Regions from separate parts of the Novosphingobium sp. BL-S-20 genome, predicted to be linked through region 2. Evidence: riboswitches for the same ligand, from Rfam matches in the RefSeq annotation. Region 2 holds a riboswitch; each other region holds the start of a gene.
The links. A riboswitch is a leader RNA that binds a small molecule or an ion and turns the genes downstream of it on or off. The one in region 2 is predicted to bind cobalamin.
Positions count from the first base shown of each region.

Region 1: it holds a riboswitch for cobalamin, as region 2 does, so the genes downstream of both, ACZ1II_RS19195 (TonB-dependent receptor domain-containing protein) here and ACZ1II_RS20495 (TonB-dependent receptor plug domain-containing protein) in region 2, are expected to answer to the same signal.
Region 3: it holds a riboswitch for cobalamin, as region 2 does, so the genes downstream of both, cobW (cobalamin biosynthesis protein CobW) here and ACZ1II_RS20495 (TonB-dependent receptor plug domain-containing protein) in region 2, are expected to answer to the same signal.

Region 1 covers NZ_CM145494.1:2,459,645-2,461,901, reverse strand. Annotated here, with positions in the region: gene ACZ1II_RS19200 (cell wall hydrolase) at 1-629, opposite strand, end outside; cobalamin riboswitch at 841-1,028, shown strand; gene ACZ1II_RS19195 (TonB-dependent receptor domain-containing protein) at 1,131-2,257, shown strand, end outside.
Region 2 covers NZ_CM145494.1:2,745,744-2,748,000, forward strand. Annotated here, with positions in the region: gene ACZ1II_RS20495 (TonB-dependent receptor plug domain-containing protein) at 1-1,005, opposite strand, end outside; cobalamin riboswitch at 1,228-1,419, opposite strand; cobalamin riboswitch at 1,488-1,693, shown strand; gene ACZ1II_RS20500 (cobyrinate a,c-diamide synthase) at 1,834-2,257, shown strand, end outside.
Region 3 covers NZ_CM145493.1:1,320,329-1,322,585, forward strand. Annotated here, with positions in the region: gene ACZ1II_RS05495 (CbtB domain-containing protein) at 1-205, opposite strand, end outside; gene ACZ1II_RS05500 (histidine phosphatase family protein) at 402-983, shown strand; cobalamin riboswitch at 1,015-1,256, shown strand; gene cobW (cobalamin biosynthesis protein CobW) at 1,446-2,257, shown strand, end outside.

The DNA of each region.
Region 1 (2,257 bases), 290 kb from region 2:
AAATATCGCTGCGGGGCGCGGGCCAGCGAGCCGTCGCAGGTAAAGGAGAACTGGCAGCCGGTCGGCCGCTCCGAGCCCTGGTAGACGACGCCGCAGACGGTCTTGGGATAGGCCGGATGGGCCACGCGGTTGAGCACGACTTGCGCCACTGCGCGCTGGCCGCCGTCCGGTTCGCTGGCGGCCTCGTAATAGATCGCGGCGGTGAGGCACTGGAGCGCGCGGCTGCGGTCGACGCCGGAGTTGTCGATCCGGAAGGCGCGGGCGACGGGGCCGCTCGCCGCATACTCCGCGTCTGAATGGATGCCTTCGCCGATCTTCAGCACCGGCTGTTCGGCTTCGAGATAGTAATAGGCCGAGCCGGGGAAGCTGGCGCCCGCCTGCTCGAAGGGCATCGGCAGCACCGGCGGCTGCGCGGTTTCGGCCCCCGCTACGGTGAAGCCGTCCCATCCGGTGAGCGGCGGCGAGGCGAAGGCGGGCAGGGCCACGGCCACGAGCGCCGCCGCGCCGAGCGACCAACGGCGACGCCGCCGCTGGAGCCGCCGCCGTCCGCCGCGCACGAAATTCCCCTGGAAATCGCGCGGGCGCGGCTCCCAGGTTTCGGGGCAGGAGGGAAGGGCGGCAGCGGTCAATTCGGGTCCTCTCGGGCGCGGCTTCAACGAGGCGCACTTCGCGCCTACTCTGCTTCGGCGCGCTCGGCATCTGCCCAGATCGGCGCGTCCCGAAGCGGTACAGCCGGGAGGGATAGCGTGAATCGCTTAAGACTTTCTTGGGGATTTGCCCCGGCGATGCCCGAGCACCGCGCTTTCCGCACCGCTTGCCAATCCCCGCATCGCCCGGTAATTCGCGCGATACGTCATGGGTGGCCCGCAATCGGGCCTCAAAAGGGAATTCGGCGCAAGTCCGAAGCTGCCCCCGCAACTGTGACCGGGGAGCGCCCCTTCCAAGCGATGCCACTGGGTCACACCGGGAAGGCGGGAGCGGCGCGACGATCCGGGAGCCAGGAGACCTGCCTTTGACGGTCGTTCCGCAGCCGGGCGGGGTGTCCCGGCATGCAGCGAGCAGACGCGCGAAGGAAAACGCGCGCGGCTCCGCCATGGACGGCACAAGTCGTTCAGGTTGGAGGAATACGCGTGAAGTACCTGTTTCTGCTGGGCACCGCCCTTGCGGTCTCTACCCCCGTTGTCACCCCCGCATTTGCGGACGAGGCGGCCATCGACAATATCGTTGTCACCGCGACGCGCACCGAAACGCCGGTGAGCGAGATCGGCCAGTCTGTCTCGGTCGTCACCCGCGAGGATATCGAGCGCACCCAGGCGGTCACCGCGACCGACATTCTGGCACGCCTGCCGGGCGTGACCTTCACCCAGTCCGGCGGCTTCGGCCAGCCCGCCAGCGTCTTCATCCGCGGCGCCGAGAACGCCCAGAGCCTGGTGCTGATCGACGGCGTGCGGATCAACGATCCGGGCGATGTCGGCGGCGGCTTCGACTTCGGCAGCCTGACCGTCGGCCAGTTCGACCGCATCGAAGTGGTGCGCGGTTCCTCGGGCGTGCTCTGGGGCAGCCGCGCCATCGGCGGCGTGATCAACCTCATCACCGCGCGCCCGACCGACGAGTGGACCGCGCGCGGCCAGGCCGAGTACGGCTGGCGCGACCAGAAGCAGCTCGGCGCCTCGGCGGCGGGCAAGGTGGGGCCGGTCGGGCTGACGCTCGGCGGAAACTGGCTCAAGGGCGACGGCTATTCGGCCTTCGACGAACGCCTCGGCGGCAAGGAGAAGGACGGCTTCGAGAGCAAGAGCGCCAATGCCCGCGCCGAAGTCGAGCTGGTGGAGGGCCTCTCCGCCGATGCCGGGACCTACTGGACCAAGGCCAACTACGATTACGACAATACCGGCGCCGATGCCCTGAACGTGGGCATGAAGCGCGACACGGTGGGTTATGCGAACCTTCGCTACAAGGGCCTTGATGGCCGCCTGACCGCGCGCATGGGCTACGGCCTTACCGACACGCGCCGCATCTCGGACGACGAAGTCTTCGGCCCCTATACCACCAATGGCCGCGCCGACCGCTTCGAGGGGCAGGTTTCCTTCACGCCGATCGAGATGGCGAGCCTTCTCGTCGGCGCCGAGACCGAGAAGCAGAAGTTCTCGGACAACTACGGTTCGAAGGATTCGACCTCGATCGACAGCTACTTCGGCATGCTGACCCTGCGTCCGCTGACCGGCCTGACCCTGAACGGCGGGCTGCGCTACGACGACAA
Region 2 (2,257 bases):
CACGGTGCTGTTGGCAGGAGAGGCAGTGGTCATCCGCTGTTCCTCGCGTTCGGCACCGAATACCGCCTGCACCGCGTCCGAGACGGTGTAGGTCCCCTGATATTCGAAGCGGCGCACGCGGCCATGGGCATCGAACGTGAGCTGGCGGAGGGACCGGGCGGGGTCGTAGTTCTCGCGGTCGGTCTCGGTCTGGAGCACGGCCACGCGGTTCGCCAGCCTGCCGTCCAGCAGCGCGAAATTGAGACCGGCATAGCCCGACCATTCCCTAGTCCGGCCATAGGCAAGCGAATCCCCTGCGATGCCGTCGAATTCGTTCTTCGAATCCGACCAGTAGCCGCGCAAGTCCAGCGAGACGCCAGGCGCGACGCGCAAGGTCAGGGTGCCGCTGGCGGAACTGCGCCGGTAGCCGTCGTCCTCGCTGCCGTTGGAGCGGGCCGAGATGCCGTCCGTGGTGAAGCGCGAGGCGGCGAGGCGCCAGTCGATCGCCTCGGATGTGCCGCCCACCCCGGCGCGGGCAGAGACGGTGTCGTGGGTCCCGGCCTCTACCGCGAAGCTGCCTTCGAGCGGCTCGACCGGGCGGCGGGTGCGCACGTTGCCGACGCCGCCGATGGCATCGCTGCCCCAGAGGATCGACTGCGGCCCGCGCAGAATCTCGATCCGCTCGGCATCGTCGACGAAGAAGTTCGCAAAACCGTAGCCGCCCGCAGTGGAGGACGCATCGGACAGGCGCATGCCGTCGATCACCATGACCGTCTGCCCGGCGTCGGCACCACGAATGCGCAGCGAGGTGGTGGTGCCGTAGCCGCCGTTGCGCGACAGGCTGATGCCCGGCGTGCGCAGGAGAATGTCGGTCAGTGCGATCGGCTGGGCGGCGACGATCTGCGCGTCGTCGAGCACGGTGACGCTGTCGGCCACGCGATCGGCGGCGACCGGAGTGCGCAGCGCGCTGACGACGATGCGGTCATGTTCCTCGGAGGCATCGGCCTCCTCGGCCTGTGCGGCCATCGGGGAGAAAGCCAGCGCGAGAGCGAGAGTGCTGGCGGCGGAAATTCGGCAGTTCACGGCATGTCCTTCAGGCGAGCATCGAACCCGGCCGGACCGACGTGCAGGCAAAGGACATGTGATCGCGGCAGGCGACGACAGGCCCTTTCGCACCGCGAGACGGCACGGCAGTGGCTGTCGCTCGGCGAGGTATGGCCCCGTTCGCCCGGCTCACCCTGTCCGGTCGAAGAACGACTGCGGCAGGCAGGTCTCCTGGCTCACGGGTCAGTGCCGGTTCAGCCGCCTTCTCGGGAGCTTGCACCCCCAATGGCGAAATGGCCGAACGGCTCGCCGCTTACAGTTGCAGGGGCAGCCCGGGCCTTGAACCCGCGTTCCCTTTTGATCCCCTCGCGGGGAACCTGTCGCAGGCGTGGCCTTATCCCGCCGGGGTGGCCCGTGCAAGTAGGGGGCAGGCCCGGTGCTTGCGCAGGCCGGCGAAGTGCCATAGTCCCACCGCCGCAAAGGGTGCCCGCCAGGGCTTAATCGGGAAGTCCGGACTGCGGGGATAGCCGCGGCGACCGGCACTGCTCCCGCAACTGTCACCGGGGATGCGCCCCGCCACCATGCCATTGGAGCCGTTCGGCTTCGAGAAGGCGGCGGAAGGCGCGAAGAGCCGGCAAGTCAGGAAACCGGCCCTTCGCCGTCGATCCTTCGCGCGGGCGGGATGTACCGGGCGAACGAGGGCCGCTTCCCGTGGGGGGAAGCCCCCTTCGCGTGACGACATGCGTGCGTTTGCGCCGAAGGGGGAATGAAGATGCGCCGCTGCCTTGCCTGCCCGTCCGGGCGATATTCATGACCGGCCCGATGGCCGGCTGCCCTGCCCTGCTCGTCACCGCGCCATCGTCGGGACAGGGCAAGACCCTCGTCACCGCCGCCCTCGCCCGCCGCCATGTCCGGGAAGGACGGCGAGTGCGGATATTCAAGTGCGGGCCGGACTTCCTCGATCCGATGGTGCACGAAGTGGCCAGCGGCGCGCCGGTCCATCAACTCGACCTGTTCATGTGCGGTGAGGACCAGTGCCGCGCCCTGCTGCACGAGGCGGCGCAGGAAGCGGACCTGATCCTGATCGAGGGAGTCATGGGCCTGTTCGACGGCACTCCCTCCTCCGCCGACCTTGCCCGGCACTTCGGCCTGCCGGTCATGGCGGTGATGGACGGGTCCTCGATGGCACAGACCTTCGGCGCGCTCGTCCACGGCCTCGCCACCTACCGGGACG
Region 3 (2,257 bases), on a different replicon from region 2:
GGTGGCGTCCGTCGTGCACGAATTCATGCACGTACATGCCCTGGAACAGCGAGAAGGCACCCTGTTCGGTGCTCACGAAGTAGATGAAGATCACCGCCAGCAGCGTGCCGAGCACGGCCCAGGGAGCGATATCCTCGATCGGAATGGCATTGCCGCCCTCGACCGGAATGAAGGCGTCATCGAATACTGCGGCGGAAACAGCCATTGTCATGCTCCTTGGCGGGATTGCGCGTCCCCGGAAAACCTGCTGCCGAGAAGGAAGGTCTGGCTCTCGACGGGATGGCTCCCGTGCGATTACAGTGGCGCGACCGCGCCGGATTTTCACCGGCTTCTTCGATACTCGACGCCGCTTCCTTAGGACCGCGCGGGCAGCGGCGTCAACGACTTCACGGAATTTACGCTTGGCGACCTCCCTCCTGCTGATCTGTATCACCGCTACGGCATCGAGCCGGGAGGGCCGTTTTCCCGACCCGGCTGAACCGATCGATCCCGCCGGGTCCCGCGCTGCCGCGCGCGCCGCGCTGCCGGATCGCTTCCGCGCGGCGGCCTACCGCAGCCCTTCCCGCGCCGCCGCCGAAACCGCTTCCGCAATGGCGCTGACCGCAGGAGAGGACGCCGCACTTGCCGATCTCGACCATGGGCGCTGGACCGGCCGCTCTTTCGCCGAGCTTGGAGCCAGCGAACCCGGCGCGCTCGGCTCCTGGCTCGCCGACCCGACACAGGGCGCGGCGGATGGTGAATCCATGGAGCAGGCGCGAAACCGCGTCGGCGCGTGGATGGACCGGATCGTGGCTCAGGATCGGCCGGTCTGCGCCATCACTCACCCGATGATCGTCCGCGCCGCCCTTGCCCATGCGCTGGACCTGCCGCTGCGGGCAACGCTCGCCATCGACGTGGCGCCGCTCTCGCACGCCATGCTCTCGTTCAACCGCTCGTGGCGATTGCAGTCGCTGGGGCTTGCGAGCGGGCACGCGCCCGGCTAATCGCCTCCGGGTTTGAGGGACAGGTTGTGCCTCGGCAAAGATCGCGCCGGTGCCCCGCAAGGGGCTTAATACGGGAACACGGCAAGGATGGTTCGCCATCCGGACCGGGCTGTCCCTGCAACTGTAAGCGGCGAGCGCGATGCACATTCGCGGCGGGGCAAGTGCTCCCGACGCAGCCACTGGGCCGGACGCTAAATCCTGCGAGGCCTGGGAAGGCCGTGCATCACGCCCTGACCCGCGAGCCAGGAAACCTGCCTGCGTCGATGTCGCTCTTGCCCGGGTCCAGGGGATGGCCAAGGCACGGTAACTCTTCCGTCTGAGCGACGTGATGCATGCGGCCGGGGCCGCAGCGGCATGCCGTGTCGGGCGCCCGTGCGCCGGTCCGACAAGGCGCGTCGCCATCGCCGCTTGTGCGGCGGGAAGCCCCGCCGTTTCAGGTCGCTGGCGCGCGGGAGACGACATATGAGCAAAGTTCCCACCACCGTCATCACCGGCTTCCTCGGCGCCGGCAAGACCACGCTGATCCGCCACCTGCTGCAAAACGCCAAGGGCCGCCGCCTTGCCCTCATCATCAACGAATTCGGCGATGTCGGCGTGGACGGCGAACTGGTGAAGGGCTGCAACGACGAAGCCTGCCCGGAGGACGACATCGTCGAACTGGCCAACGGCTGCATCTGCTGCACCGTCGCCGACGACTTCCTGCCAACCATGCAGAAGCTGCTCGACCGCGAGAACAAGCCCGATCACATCATCATCGAAACCAGCGGCCTTGCCCTGCCCAAGCCGCTGGTGAAGGCCTTCCAATGGCCCGACATCCGCACCCGCGCCACGGTTGACGGTGTGGTCGCGCTGATCGACGCCGATGCCGTCGCGGCGGGCCGTTTCGCCGCCGACGAGGCGGCGCTGGCCGCTGCCCGCGCGGCAGACCCGATGCTGGACCACGAAAGCCCGCTGGAAGAACTGTTCGAGGAACAACTGGGCTGCGCCGACATGGTCGTGCTCAACAAGACCGACCTCGTCGACCCGCAAGCGCTCGCCCATGTCGAGACGCTGGTGCTGGCCGAAACGCGTCCCGGCGTGAAGATCGTGCGCGCCGATCACGGCGCCGTCGATATCGCCGCGCTGCTGGGCATCACTGCCGCGGCCGAGGACGACCTCGATTCCCGCCCCTCGCACATAGACGGGCTGGACGAGGATCACGACCATGACGACTTCGACAGTTTCGTGGTCTCCGGCAGCGATGTGGCCGATCTCGACGCCCTGCTCGCTCGTTT